3 regions of the Terribacillus jepli genome follow, and region 2 is predicted to be linked to each of the others. Evidence: riboswitches for the same ligand, from Rfam matches in the RefSeq annotation. Region 2 holds a riboswitch; each other region holds the start of a gene.

The links. Region 2 has a riboswitch for thiamine pyrophosphate ahead of tenA (thiaminase II). Riboswitches for the same ligand answer to the same signal wherever they lie in the genome.
Region 1: another riboswitch for thiamine pyrophosphate. It lies ahead of AB1K91_RS15935 (thiamine phosphate synthase); the one in region 2 lies ahead of tenA (thiaminase II).
Region 3: another riboswitch for thiamine pyrophosphate. It lies ahead of thiT (energy-coupled thiamine transporter ThiT); the one in region 2 lies ahead of tenA (thiaminase II).

The regions. Positions count from the first base shown of each region.
Region 1 covers NZ_JBFEGH010000016.1:5,456-10,619, reverse strand. The annotation lists gene AB1K91_RS15950 (thiazole synthase) at 1-493, opposite strand, end outside; gene thiS (sulfur carrier protein ThiS) at 499-702, opposite strand; gene thiO (glycine oxidase ThiO) at 699-1,820, opposite strand; gene AB1K91_RS15935 (thiamine phosphate synthase) at 1,804-2,433, opposite strand; TPP riboswitch at 2,521-2,632, opposite strand; partial or broken gene AB1K91_RS15930 (SDR family oxidoreductase) at 2,744-3,515, opposite strand; gene AB1K91_RS15925 (SDR family NAD(P)-dependent oxidoreductase) at 3,537-4,289, opposite strand; gene AB1K91_RS15920 (DinB family protein) at 4,569-4,967, opposite strand; gene AB1K91_RS15915 (NUDIX hydrolase) at 4,964-5,164, opposite strand, start outside.
Region 2 covers NZ_JBFEGH010000009.1:126,653-131,816, forward strand. The annotation lists gene AB1K91_RS11750 (methyl-accepting chemotaxis protein) at 1-194, shown strand, start outside; gene AB1K91_RS11755 (transcriptional regulator SplA domain-containing protein) at 390-635, shown strand; gene splB (spore photoproduct lyase) at 628-1,656, shown strand; TPP riboswitch at 1,717-1,817, shown strand; gene tenA (thiaminase II) at 1,938-2,636, shown strand; gene thiD (bifunctional hydroxymethylpyrimidine kinase/phosphomethylpyrimidine kinase) at 2,629-3,465, shown strand; gene thiM (hydroxyethylthiazole kinase) at 3,452-4,252, shown strand; gene AB1K91_RS11780 (YckD family protein) at 4,289-4,609, opposite strand; gene thiE (thiamine phosphate synthase) at 4,782-5,164, shown strand, end outside.
Region 3 covers NZ_JBFEGH010000006.1:145,219-150,382, reverse strand. The annotation lists gene AB1K91_RS08995 (YwpF family protein) at 1-317, opposite strand, end outside; gene AB1K91_RS08990 (class I SAM-dependent methyltransferase) at 560-1,051, opposite strand; gene AB1K91_RS08985 (hypothetical protein) at 1,191-1,451, opposite strand; gene AB1K91_RS08980 (YflT domain-containing protein) at 1,723-2,073, shown strand; gene thiT (energy-coupled thiamine transporter ThiT) at 2,252-2,815, opposite strand; TPP riboswitch at 2,899-2,998, opposite strand; gene AB1K91_RS08970 (peptide MFS transporter) at 3,208-4,584, shown strand; gene AB1K91_RS08965 (response regulator transcription factor) at 4,622-5,164, opposite strand, start outside.

The DNA.
Region 1 (5,164 bases), on a different contig from region 2:
GATTGATGATTCCGTTTCCTGAACCAATCGGCGATGCACCTGGCATAATAGCGTGGACTCCCAAACCTTCAAGCCGCTTGGCCAATACAACGTCATCGGATGTGTATGGCAGGACGATGAAACCCTCCGCCAATAACATTTCGGATGCACGCAGTGTTTCGACTGGATCGGGAAGCAATGTCCTATCACAGCCGATCACCTCCACCTTTACCATATCGCATAAACCAGAGGCTTTTGCCAGCTTGGCGATACGGACAGCCTCCTCGGCCGTTTTAGCCCCCGCCGTATTCGGCAGCAAGGTATACCGTTCTAAATCAAGCTGTTCGAGGAAATTCGGCTGGGATGCCTCGAAAATATCCATCCGACGCACTGCAAATGTCAGTATCTCTGCTTCTGATATAGCCACGGCCTCTTTTTGCACCTCAAAGGACGGGTATTTGCCTGTTCCCAACAACAAACGGGAAGCAAATGTCTTATCTGCAATTTGTAACATCTCGTTCATCCTCCTCCTACAAAATGGATCAGTTCGACTTTATCGCCATCTCTGATTGGCTGATCTGCATATGCAGATTTGCTGATGATTTCCTTGTTCAGTTCGACTATCACAATCCTGTTTTCCAATGAAAGTGATCCTAACAGCTGCGCGACATTCTGGATATCCGCGGATAATTCATGCTGCCTGCCATTCAGTTGAATGCTCACATCCGTACCTCCTCACCAGTATGCAGTCGGTTGACTCGAAAAGCTTTCGTCCATTCTTCAGGGACAGTATTGCCGTCAATCAAATCACTGATCATCTTACCTGTAACAGGAGCAAGCAGGATCCCATTGCGCTGGTGGCCAGCGGCAATGAACAACCCCTTCATCTCCGGATGCTCCCCGATCAGCGGCTTGCCATCGATCGTCTGAGGCCGGAGACCAGCCCAGCTTCTGAGAAACGGCATCTTATCTATCTCCGGCAGCATCTGCCTCGCTTTCTCCATGACGGTCTGTATGCCTCCAAAAGTCGGCTCTGTACTCCAATCACCCCTGACCTTCGTCGCACCGATGATCAGCTCGTTATTGTTTCGCGGAACAATGTAATGCTGATCATGGAATAAGCTGCAAGTGAGTGGCATCTGCGTATTTGTGACAGCGATGCATTCCCCTTTTACCGGATAAAGCGGTGTTCCCAAGCCCAAACGCTGCAAAAGGGCATTACTCCATACACCGCCGGCAATGACTGTATATGCAGCCTGCCATTCTCCCTTGGAAGTCTGTATCCGATATTGCCCAGCTTCGTTCACGACATCATCAACTCGAGTGAATTCATGTATACGCGCTCCAAATGTTTGGGCAGCAGAATAGAATCCTCTGCAGGCATTGGCAGGGGTGACATGCACATCGTAAGCTATATGAACAGCCCCTAGTACAGACTTTGTCAGCCCGGGCACTTCTTTTTCCGCACCAGTTTGATCAAGCCATGTCACACCTGCCAAAGAACGAATCTCGGACAGCCTAGCTTTTTCTTCCGCCGTAAACACAAGCTGCAATAATCCGCCAGTGCGCCGCTCGATATCTATTCCCGCAAGCGCACGAATATCCGTTTCCGCTTCTTCGTACAGCTTTTGACTAGTGCGGGCAAAAGAATACAGCGACGCTCCGAACTCTTTGTATTCCGAATGCGCACCCAGCATGCCCGCTGCTGCTTGTGTCGAGCCTGAACCGACTTGGCCTGCTTCAAATAAATCGACCTGGTGGCCTGCCTTCGCCAAATAATAAGCAATTGAACTGCCGATGATACCTCCTCCAACGACAGCTACCTCAGTGGATCGCTTCAAGACGCGAACACTCCTCCCTTAATTTCTTCACAGCTTCCAGCGGTTGTCTTGCTGAAAAAATGCCGCTCATCACAGCAGCACCATCCAATTCAAGCGCTTTCAATACAGCTAATCTCTCTGCGGTGATTCCTCCTATCCCATACAACGGCACTCCAACGTTCTGGCGGATTCCTCCTAGATGGGATAGCGGTTGAGGAATTTTCCCTTGCTTGCTTGCTGTCGGAAAACAATGACCATACAGCACGTATGCTGCACCAGCTGCTTCTGCCTGCGCAGCTTCCTCAAGTGAATGGATAGGAGCCCCGAACCGCATCTCAGGATAATGTCTTTTCAACTCTTTCAACGGCAGCCCATGCCCTGGAATATGCACTTGCTTGAAACCAAGCAGCATGGCTGTATCAACCCGGTCATTGATCCATAGCTTTGCCTCTGGCAGCCCTCGCTTCACCAACTCCCGGCATAGCTCATACACCACGCCAGCCGGCTTTTTCTTCTCCCGAATCTGTACATGATCGACATAAGGATGAATCTCCAGCAATATACGGAGCAAGTCAGAAGTATCATGCCTGTCATCTGTCACTGCCATCAATTTGATCACTATCACCTTCTTCATGTGAACAAGCCCGGAAGCACAAAAAACCACTCCCCCGGAGGAAAGTGGTGTGTGATCTGCGAAAAATACATACAAAAGAGCATGTAAACTCGAGTGTCTACACTTTCCTACGCAGGTCCGAACCTGTTCAGGTTATGAGGGTTTAAAGAGTCGCCACTCTTAATCTCAGCCCTTATGAAGGGATCCCCTAGTGTGAAAAACTAACTATGAACTTATCCATATCGTAGCATAAATAACATAATATGCAAGAATTTTTCAGCAATAAAAAGACCATCTGAATCAGCCAGATGGTCTCCCGAGAAAACATAGATCAGTATTTATAAGATTGTCCGCCGTCAATCGGCACAACCGCTGCATTGATGAAATTCGCTTGATCAGAAAGCAGGAATGCAACCAAAAATCCTACTTCTTCCGGCTTGCCGAATCGCTTCATCGGGTTGACGCTGACGAATTCCTTACCTGCCTCTTCCCAATTATCTCCGCCCAGCTGACGGAGCGATCCCTCAACCATTGGCGTCATGATTGCGCCAGGTGCAATTGCCTTGATACTGACACCGTATTGACCGTATTCAATACCAGAGTTGCGTGTCAATCCGACCACGCCATGCTTGCTCGCTGCATAGCCGGACTGGTTGCCTACACCGCGGATCCCTCCGACTGAGGCTGTGTTGACAACAGAACCGAAGCCCTGCTCTTTCATGACTTTCAACACATGCCGCATGCCATAGAAGACACCATTCAAATTGATGTTTACAACACGGTCAAATTCTTCCACGCCGTAATCTTCTGTGAGATTCTGTTTTCCTTCCACGCCTGCATTGTTGAAGAAACTGTCGATTTTGCCGAACTTGTCTACTGTTTGCTTCACATAAGCTTCTACTTCAGGCTCATTCGCGCAGTTTGCAACAATTGTGAGGACTTCATGCTGCAAGAACTTCCTGCTTTGTCTCTTCCAATCCTATTTCGCTCAAATCGACCAGTGAAAGCTTTGCACCCTCTTTTGCTACTTGAAGTGCTGCTGCACGACCCAGACCTGAACCGCCGCCTGTGATCAAAACTACTTTATCTTCAAAACGTTTCATGAGAATCTCTCCTTTAGTTTTTTAGATTGCAGTGAATCCGCCATCAATCGGCACAACTACACCGTTGATATAAGGTGCTTTGCCAGTCAGCAAGAAGGTGACAAGCTCCGCTACTTCTTCCGGCTGGCCAAGACGCTTCTGCGGGATTGGTTCTGTTGCATTTACGAATGCTTCCGGATTTTTCTCCTTGTACTCTCGTACCATTGGTGTTTCTGTCGTACCTGGTGCTATTGCATTCACTACAATCCCTTGCGCCGCATACTCAGCAGCCAATGTTTTCGTGATGCCGACCATCGCGTGTTTCGTCGCAGAATATGTACCGACTGTAGCCTGCCCGACAACGCCCGCTGTGGACGACGTGTTCACGATGCGCCCGCCGCCATTGGCAAGCATCACTTCCAAAACATATTTCAAACCATAAAGAGCTCCATTCAGATTGATACCTAAAACCATATCAATCTGTTCAATGGTATTATCTACAAATTTGACTCCAGGTCCCGAGATTCCTGCATTATTATAGAACATATCGATAGTACCAAATGCCTCGACTGTTTTAACTACATATTGTTTTACTTCTTCTGCTTTGCTGACATCAGCTTTTATGAAAATTGCTTTTGATCCTTTTTCTTCCACCAAGCGGACCGTTTCCCGACCAGCTGCTTCAGATACGTCAACGACGCTGATTGCGATACCTTCTTCTGCCAATCGTAAGGCGACAGCTTGCCCAAGACCGCTTCCGCCTCCCGTAATGACCGCTACTTTCTGCCTATCCATAAGCATAGCCTCCTACCTTTATAAAAAAATAGGTTAATTTACCTACTCTATATGTAAGAGCTTACACCTTTTATGAAAAAACGGTCAAGCAATTTGCAACTGCCCGGAAATTATTCTTGAACAGATACAATCAATGTGTTCATTAACTCAAGTGGTAGTATTTTTCACAGAGACGAAAGTGATGTTTTTCATGAATGCCTATCAATTGTATGCGCTGAATCAAGTTGGGGTAATGTGCGAGTGGGTCAGGATAGCGAATCCGGCCGGCAATTTGGCTCTCTATTTCGAAACCATCTTTTCGAGCTGTACTGTCTCCTTATGCAAATTTTGTTTAAGCTGATCAAATTCCAGCCTTCCCTCTATATTTTTTGGCGGCTGTAAAATGGATGGAGCTCTCATCGGTTTTCCATGCTTTTCCCGATATGCTTGATAAATATCTTCTATCTCTGTTTTAAAAGGCTTCTGCTTCCGAATGGATCCAATCGGGATATATACCTTATTCAGCTGCCTGAATCTCTTTAACAGCAAATACAAATGATAATACGTTTCCCCTATAGACCATTTTTCAGACATAGGACGGATCCATTCTATTTCTTTATATGCAAGGATTTGCTTATCGAACTTTTCCCTTTGCCGATAAATAGTGTCGAAGTGGCTCTTCATATACTTACATTTCATTCAGTCACCGCCGTAACCATCTCTTTATGAACCAGGTGTACTGGTGCAGATGGCAGTTCAGCAAGTTTCTCTTTCAAGAAATCGGGTTTTAAGGAAAGCTCTTTGATTTTGTCGATAGAAATCCATTCATAAAGAAAATTGCCGCCTTCGAGAGAAGTAACCTCACCGGTACCTTGAAGTTTATTTTCAACATCTTT
Region 2 (5,164 bases):
CAGGAACGGATTCTGTCAATCGGTCACTTGGTGATGTGAATGAGGTAGCTGAAGAAGGAGCAGCTTCAACGGAAAATGTGTCAGCTGCAACGGAGCAGCAGCTGGCAGCTATGCAGGAAATCGCTGCTTCATCCAGTTCGCTTGCATATCTAGCAGAAGAGCTGCAAACCTCTGTAGCTCGTTTCCGTGTATGATTTAATTGGCCAGCAGATAGTAGGCGATAAAAGATAAAATGATCAACAGAAAAATATATATAAAGATTTTCACTCTTGAACCCTCCCTAAGAAGTAGACGAATACATCTTGGAAAAGGGTTCATTTTTTTACATGCTTTGTCTGCAAACTGTGCATACTAGCCCCAGTATGTATAAAAAAAGGAGGCAAATTGGTATGGATGCATTTCAAGCAGGAGATATCGTCTACGTAATCATTCGCAACCCCCATGCGCAGGGAGTGGCAAATATACAGGAAGCAGCAGTCGTCCATAATCCCGAAAAGCCTGGGGAACTGGCTTTATTTGTTTATGAAACATATTATCCGTTGACAGATGAAGTAGCCGTCTATCAGGATCTTGGAGAGGCAGAAGAGGCGTATGTGTCTGCTTTCGGTCTCACCGAGGGCGGTTATTATGGTTAAACCATTCGTACCGCAGCTAGTCTATATCGAACCTAGGGCATTGGAGTACCCGCTTGGAGTGAAACTGCAAAATAAATTCAAGGAAATGGGAGTGGAAATCCGTGAGACCACTTCCCATAATCAGGTTCGTAATCTGCCAGGGGACAATGATTTCCAGAAGTATCGTACCGCTAAATCGACTTTGGTCGTCGGAGTGCGGAAAACATTGAAATTCGATACGTCGAAACCATCTGCTGAATACGCAATTCCCTTTGCGACAGGCTGTATGGGGCATTGTCATTATTGCTACCTGCAAACAACGATGGGTTCCAAACCTTATATCCGTACGTATGTGAATACAGATGAGATATTCGAAGCAGCAGAGCAGTACATGCAAGAGAGGGCTCCTGAGGAAACAAGATTCGAGGCTTCCTGTACTTCGGATATTGTCGGGATCGATCATCTGACGCATACGTTGAAGCATGCAATAGAATATTTCGGGCGTTCCAAGCATGGTCAGCTGCGCTTCGTCACAAAATTTGCCCATGTGGATCATCTATTGGATGCAGATCATCAGGGGCGGACACGATTTCGCTTCAGCATCAACGATGATTATGTGATCAAATATTTCGAACCTGGTACCTCCCGATTGAAAGATCGGATCGAAGCTGCTGTGAAAGTAGCAGAAGCTGGGTATCCGCTCGGTTTCATCGTCGCTCCTATCTATCTGCATGAAGGCTGGCAGAAGGGCTACCCGGAAATGCTTGAGCAGCTGGAAGCGGCATTGCCTGCCCATGCCAAAAAGAATCTCACTTTTGAATTGATTCAGCATCGATTCACGAAGCCGGCAAAGCGTGTCATCCAGAAAAACTACCCGATGACGAAGCTGGAACTCGATGAAAATAAGCGGAAATACAAGTGGGGTCGCTACGGTATCGGAAAATATGTTTATCAGAATGAAGAACAAGAAGAAATCAAAGATGTTCTGGGGAGCACGATTTATAAGATGTTCCCGCAATCACGGATTGAATATTTCACCTAATGCATCGGTTGACAATCTTATCCATGCATGTGATAGTTAAAGGGACAATTGAATTTTGAGGAAGTCCACTAGGGGTGCCGTTTGGCTGAGATAAGAGAAATCTTTGTCCCTTTGAACCTGATCTGGTTAACACCAGCGTAGGGAAGTGGAGCCGGATTCGTGTAAGCTTTGACACTATCACTATGTATACGAGTCGCTCCATACTTTTGGAGCGGCTTTTTTATATAGCCGGCGCCAATCACTCTTCATCAGGGCTTTCTCCAATAAGGGGAGGAAAATACATGTTTTCTGCACAATTGAGAGAAGAAGCAAACCCGGTTTTCGAAGCGATCTATAAGCATCCTTTTGTTACGGGAGTAGCAAATGGCCATGTGCCGAAAGAAGCATTGATCCATTACGTGAAGGCAGATTATGAGTACCTGACTGCATTCGCCCGTATTTACGGCTTGGCAGTCAGCAAATGTGAGACACGGGAAGAGATGGATTTCTATCAGTCTCAGATCAACTTCGTCCTGCATAGTGAAATTCATCCGCATAATGTTTTTTGTAAGGTGGCCGGTGTGAAATATGAAGATTTGCAGCGTATGACACCGCCGCCAGCAGCGGACCACTATATATCCCACATGATGAATAGTGCTCTGCATGGTGATATCGGGGAACTGATGGCAGCGCTTCTGCCTTGCCCATGGACGTATCAAGCACTGGCTGCTCATATTATCGAGACGAAGGCTCCGGATGCATCCAATCCGTTCTTGGAGTGGATCCTCTTTTATGCCGGCAGGGAAGACGGTATGCCGGATGTGACATCCGAACTTTGCAAGCGGCTGGACAAATGGGCCGAAACGGCAGGATCTGCTGCCAAGGAACGGGCACGGAAAGCTTTCCTGAAAAGCTGTATGCTGGAGCATGCCTTCTGGGAGATGGCGACCACCGAGCAAGACTGGATGGTGCCGTTGAAAGGGGAATCCCTTCATGCCTGATGTTAGAAGTGCATTGACGATTGCCGGTACGGACCCTTCGGGCGGTGCTGGAATCCAGGCGGACCTGAAGACATTCCAAGAGCGTGAAGTATATGGCATGAGTGTGATCACATCTCTCGTCGCACAGAACACGACAGGAGTGCAGGCCATTCATCATGTTCCAGTTGCATTTCTTGAACAGCAGCTGAAATCCATTTTTACAGACATCGGACCGGCTGCTGTAAAAACCGGAATGATTGCAACAGAAGAAATGATGCAGTGTATCGCTTTTACGTTGAATAAAACGAAGGCAGCTTATATCATGGATCCAGTCATGTACGCCAAAAGCGGCCATGCACTAATGGGAGAAGAAACGAGGGATGCGCTTAAGTCGCATCTTGTTCCGCTGGCAACACTGGTTACGCCGAACGTACCCGAAGCAGAAGAACTGACTGGTATCCGGATAGATGATGAAGCTAGCATCAAAACAGCGGCAAAAAGGATCGTCCGGGAATATGGAGCAAAAGCTGTCCTGATGAAAGGCGGGCATATGGAGGGGGCTTATGCAGCAGATTGGCTTTATGATGGAGAAAACTTCACCTCCTTCACAGCCGAGCGAATGCAGACAAAGCATACACACGGTACAGGATGCACATATTCAGCAGCAATCACAGCGGAATTGGCAAAGGGGAGAACCTTGCAAGAAGCGGTCAAGATCGGCAAGGACTTTGTGACAGATGCCATTCGATATTCGCTGCAGCTAGGCAAAGGAAATGGACCGACAAACCATTGGGGCTACCGTCTGAAAAGTGTACCTGTACAGGAGGAACAGCATAATGAAGTATACTGATGCGATAAAGGAAGTCCGCGCAAAGAACCCGCTGATTCACTGTATTACAAACAATGTTGTCATCAATTTCACAGCGAATGGATTGATTGCACTCGGTGCTTCTCCCGTGATGGCGTCTGCCAAGGAAGAAGCGGCGCAAATGGTGCAGCATGCACAGGCGTTGCTGATCAATATCGGTACACTGTCTGCAGCGGATGTGGAAGCGATGATCCTAGCCGGGAAAGAAGCGAACAGACTCGATATACCGGTGATTTTCGATCCTGTAGGTGTGGGTGCGACAACATACCGGTCAGAAACGGCCCGTCGTATTCTGGCAGAGGTGGATGTCACTGTCATCCGTGGAAATGCGGGTGAAATAGCTGTCCTGGGCGGTACATCTGCCAAAATAAAAGGGGTGGATGGTTCAGGTGAAGGTATTTCACCTAGTCTCGTTCAGCAGATTGCAAGGGAATTGGATACGATAGTGATCGCAACAGGAAAAATAGATATCCTCTCGGATGGGAACAATACGTACAGCATAGCGAATGGTCACGAAATGCTCACTAACATAACAGGGTCCGGCTGCTTGCTTGGTGCGGTTGTTGCGGCATTTGCAGGAGCAGCAGATGATATAGTGAAAGCTTGCATCGGCGCACTCTGCTTTTATGGTATCGCAGCAGAAGCAGCGGCTGAACATACAGAAGCCCCGGGAAGTTTTCAGGTTGCTTTTCTGGACCAGCTTTATCTATTGGGGGATAGTGCAAGGGATATGGAACAGGTGGATAAACTAGAAGTAGTTGTGAAATGAAACAATCAGCAGGAATGATCCTGCTGATTGAAATGGTCAGTTTGGACGGGGAGGATGGCCATGCCTATGTGGCTTAGGAATGAAGCCATCCTTCTCCAATTGCTCAAATCGTTGGTCCAAATGCTTCACGATTTGGTCGGCTCTTTCCTCGGAGAAGACACCGAATTCAACATATTTCTCGATGATTTGCTTTTCCTGCTCCAAGGCTTGTTTCTGCAGTGCTGCTATTTCCTGCTTTTGCTTATCTGTCAATACATCGGCAACAACTTCATCAGCAGCGAAAGAAGCAGCGGGATTGGTAACGACCAATCCGAGACATAGAGCGATTATGACAGCCCCGGCTTTTATCCATTTCAACTTTACCATCTCCTTGTTCAAAGCTTGGGCTTACTTTACGCAGTTTTGGGATTGCTATCCATCTTCCACACTTTTTCCTAAATTAGCAGCAAGGAGTTTTCTATCTGAGGAATGAGAACATATTCGATAGGGGATTGGGATGTGAAAGTATCAATGGAAAAGGAGCAGTAACATGAAAGAAGAATTGGAGCTATATTTCATCATGGGCAGTCAAAACTGCCCGGACAAGGATCCGGAGGACATACTGGAACATGCGCTCGAAGCCGGCATCACAATGTTCCAGTTTCGTGAAAAAGGGGAAGGAGCGAGGGTAGGAGAAGCAAAACGACAGCTGGCAGAAAGGCTCCAGGCTAGATGCAGGGCGCACCGCATTCCTTTCATCGTTAATGACGATGTCGACCTTGCCATTGCGATTGGCGCAGACGGCGTGCATGTCGGACAGACAGATGAAGCGATGCAGGTAGTGAAGGAGCGTTGTCCAGAGCATTTCATAATCGGTGTAAGTGCCCAAAATGCCGAAGAAGCCAAGAAGGCAATCCGAGACGGAGCGCATTA
Region 3 (5,164 bases), on a different contig from region 2:
TCTTCCCTTGCAAGGCTGCCCTTCATGATTACATTTCCTTCTTCCTCTAGATCATTGACTTCCTGCACTTGAATAACGAACAATGCAGGACGATTCTCTGGTTTTGTGATCCTAACTTCAGCAAGCTGAACTTTGCGGCTCTCAGATAATGTCTGTACGTAATCCAAATCTGTTTTGCCAAGGACAGCTTCCAATACCCATTCATTATCTTCTTCCTTATTGATGATCAAGCCCTCCGCCAGTTTCATTTCCTTCCCTTCCACCGAGCCTTGATCTGTCGGGTACAAGGTTAGTTCAACCAGTTTGAATGTTTTCACCGATTCCACTCCTTTTAATGTATCCAATTATATCTTTTTCTCTATCTTATCAGAACTAACCCTTTTCGTATGTATCGGAATATGGATGTTTCCAATACATAGCGCCGGGGTACAGATCCAGATAATGTCAGAAAGGATGATACGATGCGAAAATATGGACCTAACCGACAGCAGAAAGTGACATCCCGAGCATGTTCCAATAAGTACTTATACGCAAAAAAACCGCCCTCCTGGCGGTTTTCTCATGCTTTATATGCTTTTACATAATATACTTCCTCATTCAAATCTCCTGACGTCACTTCGAACCCTGCCTGCGTCAATTTATCTGAAAGCAGGTCTGCACTGTGATCCTTGGTGTAACCAAGTGCAACCACAACGCCTTTTTCGATGGTGACTCTGTGTATTTCTTGAGCAGCCAATTCGAGATCATCGGTATTGTCCAAAACAAATGCCGCCAGCCCGCGCTGGAAAGAAGCATCCGGAAAATTCAATCTGCCTACCCCGCTCGGCATCCGATCGATATTCGACAGCGTTTCCTCCTCCGCTCGAAGCGCCAACTTTTCTAGTAAAGCTTCATCTTTTTCCAGGGCCATCACACGATCCTTCGTTTTATGGGCAATCGGTATTACCAACTCCCCATTGCCAGCTCCAAAGACTATCACTTTTTCTCCGCCCTCTATTTCCAGCAGTTCCAGCACCTCTGCTGCAGAAACTTCAGTTGTCTTATTCACCATACAGCTCTCTCCTTTTGCAATCGATTAGTTCTGTATTGCCCTAACAATACGACGCTAAACGTATCTTCCATAGGCTTTCACGGATTCATCTTTTCTATCCTAAAGCAAAAAAGACAGCTGTTACGTTCCAGCTGTCAGATCAACTCATATATTTATCTTTTTGTATTTTGCGATCGATGAAGAAACACAAATCGCCTATCTTCGGAAAACGTTCGATTTCTTCATTAGCAGGAATCTCCTCCAGTGTGATATCCCAATAGCGCAGCAAGTCATAGTAACTTTTTAAGAAGAGTTGCCGATCACCATTGTATATTTCAGCCAAATCAGAATCAGTCGTTTTGAACGAAAACCTTGGCAGCATATTCTTCGAATATTTATTTACATATTTAACGACAGTCAAATAAATCTCATATTCGCCTGGCGACCTGACATAAGCATTTTTTTGTCTGTACTTGATCAAGATCTATGATATCAGCCATATCGTTTCCTCCTCGGCAGATTTGGAAACTTCGATTTTCATACTGTTTAACATAACCTAATTCTTCTGTATGTCTAATTTCGTCTAAACAGCAGACGAAGTTGAATATTTTCATCTATATAGGGGGATTGTTTCGTTTTTTGCCGAGCGGGTAGATAATTAATACACGCCAGTAATTAAAGGAGAGATAAAAATGAAACCATATCTAAAAGAGTACACAAACGATGAAAAGCTTCAGGAAGACATTCAGCAGCTGAGTACCAAAGGGGTAAATAAAGACAATATCTATGTCTTATCACATGATGATGACAGAACAAAGCGCGTCTCCAGCAAAGTGGATGCCAATACGATCGGGCTATCCGAGATGGGAGCCAAAAGTGCGGTAGGAAGCATGTTCAGCAAACCTGGTGATGAGCTTCGCACGAAATTGCAGGAAATCGGCTTCTCTCAAGAAGAATCGGAGGATTTCGAAGAGGATTTGGATGAAGGGAAAATCTTCTTGATTGTAACCGAAACAGAAAATGTCGAAGGCTTGCTTATTTAAATGAAAGCACTATTCTGATGAGGTGGCCACAGAATAAGTGGTTAAAAATCAAAAAAAGTAGAAGGAGCCTACTACATATAGGTGCCTTCTACTTTTTTATTTGCTCTTAGATAGATATTTTACAATCTCTGCAAAAGAATCATTTAGCTTTTCAGTCTGATAAGCAGTGCCTTTATTATTACTTCGGTAAGATGAGCTTTGGCTGAGCAAGAATCAGAATGAGAATGACCACTATGCTGGCTATGAAACTCGGAAGTAAATAAGATCCATTATAGAAAAGAGAGTAGGCCCAAACAGTTTGCCCTGGAGCAGCTGCTGATCCGAAAAAGACCATTCCTCCTACAAAATGAGCTGCGAACCGCCCGAGACTGCCAATCAACGTGCCAATAACCAAGTATCCAACAAGTTTCGTCCGATTGTTCTCTTTTGCAGCTTTACGTGCAGATCCTGCCGTTACAGCTGCCAGTCCAACCAAAGTGAAAGCTAAAGGGTAATCCAGGAACCCTTGGACAACATGTATTATATAAGGGTTGGTGACTAATTGCAGCAATCCTACAACTAACCCAGTTGCAAGTCCACCTTTCCATCCCCAGCGAAACGCCATCAAAAATATCGGGACCATCTGTAAGGAGATACTGCCTCCTTGCGCCCATGCTTTGAATGAAAATAAATCCAATACGAATGCGAGTGCGGCGAATATTGCCACCTCCACTAAAAATAAAACCTTGCTTCTTGATTGCATATTGCTTCTCCCCTAATAAAAGAATGCAACAAAAAACAATGCCGCAGAGAATCCTTCCGATGGCCCCAATGCGCATTGTTTCCCCATCAAAGAAGCTACATCCCTACGCGAGTGCTAACTCACAGGTTCGAAGGGTCTGGACGAATGTCCATCTCAGCCGGAATGGCTCCCCCTGCAGGCTTTTTTGTACCGATTTGTTTTCTGTTGTCCATCCATTATATAGAAGAATGACAGCGCTAGCAACAATTATTGATATTTCCTATAGATGAAATATAATCCAAGTGTTAATTTTAGCAATTTTATTACTTTTACTTCATCTAACGAAATTGTTTGAATTCGAGAAAAACTATGACGTATAATGGACACTGTTCTTTAAAAAGGGAGGATTAAAAATGGATACACCGGCTACAATCCCACAAGGGAAGAAGCATCCAAAGGGATTGTATCTTCTCTTCTTCACCGAATTGTGGGAAAGATATAGCTATTATGGAATGCGCTCTGTGTTAATGCTTTACTTGACTGCTGCAGTAATAAGTGGTGGCCTGGGAATGAGCACACAACACGCTGCTTTCATTTACAGTTTATACGGAGGAGTCATTTACTTCACGCCTATCATCGGCGGTTATTTAACAGACAGATATATTGGACTGCGTAAAGCAATCACGATCGGTGGTATCATCATGGCGATCGGAGATTTCACAATATTTCTATTCAATAGCCAATTAGGTCTTTATTTAGGGATTCTTTGCTTGATCATAGGTAATGGATTCTTTAAACCGAATATCTCAACTTATGTTGGTGAACTGTATGACCCCAGGGATAAACGGAAAGATGCTGCCTTCACAATCTTCTACATGGGAATCAACTTGGGAGCATTCTTCTCCCCATTGATCGCTGGTTTCCTTGCAGAAGATTTATTCCACTCCGTGGATGCTGACGGTATTGAGCACTTTGGATTCAAATGGGCATTCTTGGCCTCTTCCATCGGTATGATTATCGGTCAATTGATTTTCAGCATGTTAGGTAAAAAGTATTTGGGGAATATCGGAACAAAACCTGCTCGAACTGAAGTTACTGCAAAAAGTGCTCCTGCAGCAAAAATGACAAAAGCTGAAAAGAAACGGACAGGTGCAGTACTAATACTGTTAGTATTTGTTATCTTCTTCTGGGCTGGCTTTGAACAAGCAGGTACTTCCCTGACACTTTATACAAGGGATTTCATTGATAGAAGTGTGGGCGGTTATACAATACCTGTTTCCTGGTTCCAATCTGTCAATCCGCTATTCATTGTCATCCTTGCACCAATAATATCTGGTATCTGGTTGAAACTAAGTAAATCAAAACGCGGTGATTTACGTACAACGACAAAGATGTCTATGGGTATGGTTCTATTAGGGCTAGGTTTTATGGTTTTAGTTCCAGCCGTACTTTATACAGGCAGTGATGAAACGGATATTGTTCACAAAGCAAATATCTTATTCATCGTCTTTACCTATCTATTCCATACCATAGGTGAGCTTTGCTTGTCACCTGTAGGTCTATCGATGGTAAGTAAAGTAGCACCTGTAAAAATTGCTTCACTTTTGATGGGTGTATGGATGGCAGCTAACGGTATTGCTGCCATTATCTCCGGATGGCTTGCCGGATTGACAGCTACCCTCGGTTATGTGGAGATATTCAGCATAATCGGTGCAGCTGCTATCATAGTAGGTCTGATCCTGCTTACAGTTTCCAAAAAACTACAAGCCATGCTGGATGCAAGAGATTAAATTTCAGAAACACAGTTCCTTTTCGGAGCTGTGTTTTTTATATGTATTCCTTCTCCTTCGCTATGTAAACTGCTTGCGAACGATTCTGAGCTCCGAGCTTATCCAGAAGTTCGGAGAAGTAGTTCCGGACAGTCCCTGGAGATAAAAATAGTTCTGCAGCTATTTGTTTGGTAGAGTATCCTCGTTCAGCCAGCTGGAGAATTTGCTTTTCACGTTCACTTAGCGGATTATCGATTCCCTGTACGAATTGATACGTTATTTCAGGGCTTATCACCGTGCGTCCATGATTCACGATATCTCTTACAGCATGTGCCAGCTGTTCACTCGGTGTATCTTTCAATAGATATCCTTCCACTTTCATCTTCATCGCTTCTTTTACATAGGCAGCAGTGGAAAAGGTCGTCAGCATCAGCACCTTTTCGGAGCGGTTGTTTTGCCGCATCCAATCCACAACTTCCAAGCCGCTATATTTCGGCATCTCGATGTCCAGAATCAGCAGATCATATGTTTTTGTTTGCAGTGCTTGCAGAACTTCCTCACCAGTGGCAGCCTGACAGTCAACATAGAAATCTTCCTCTAA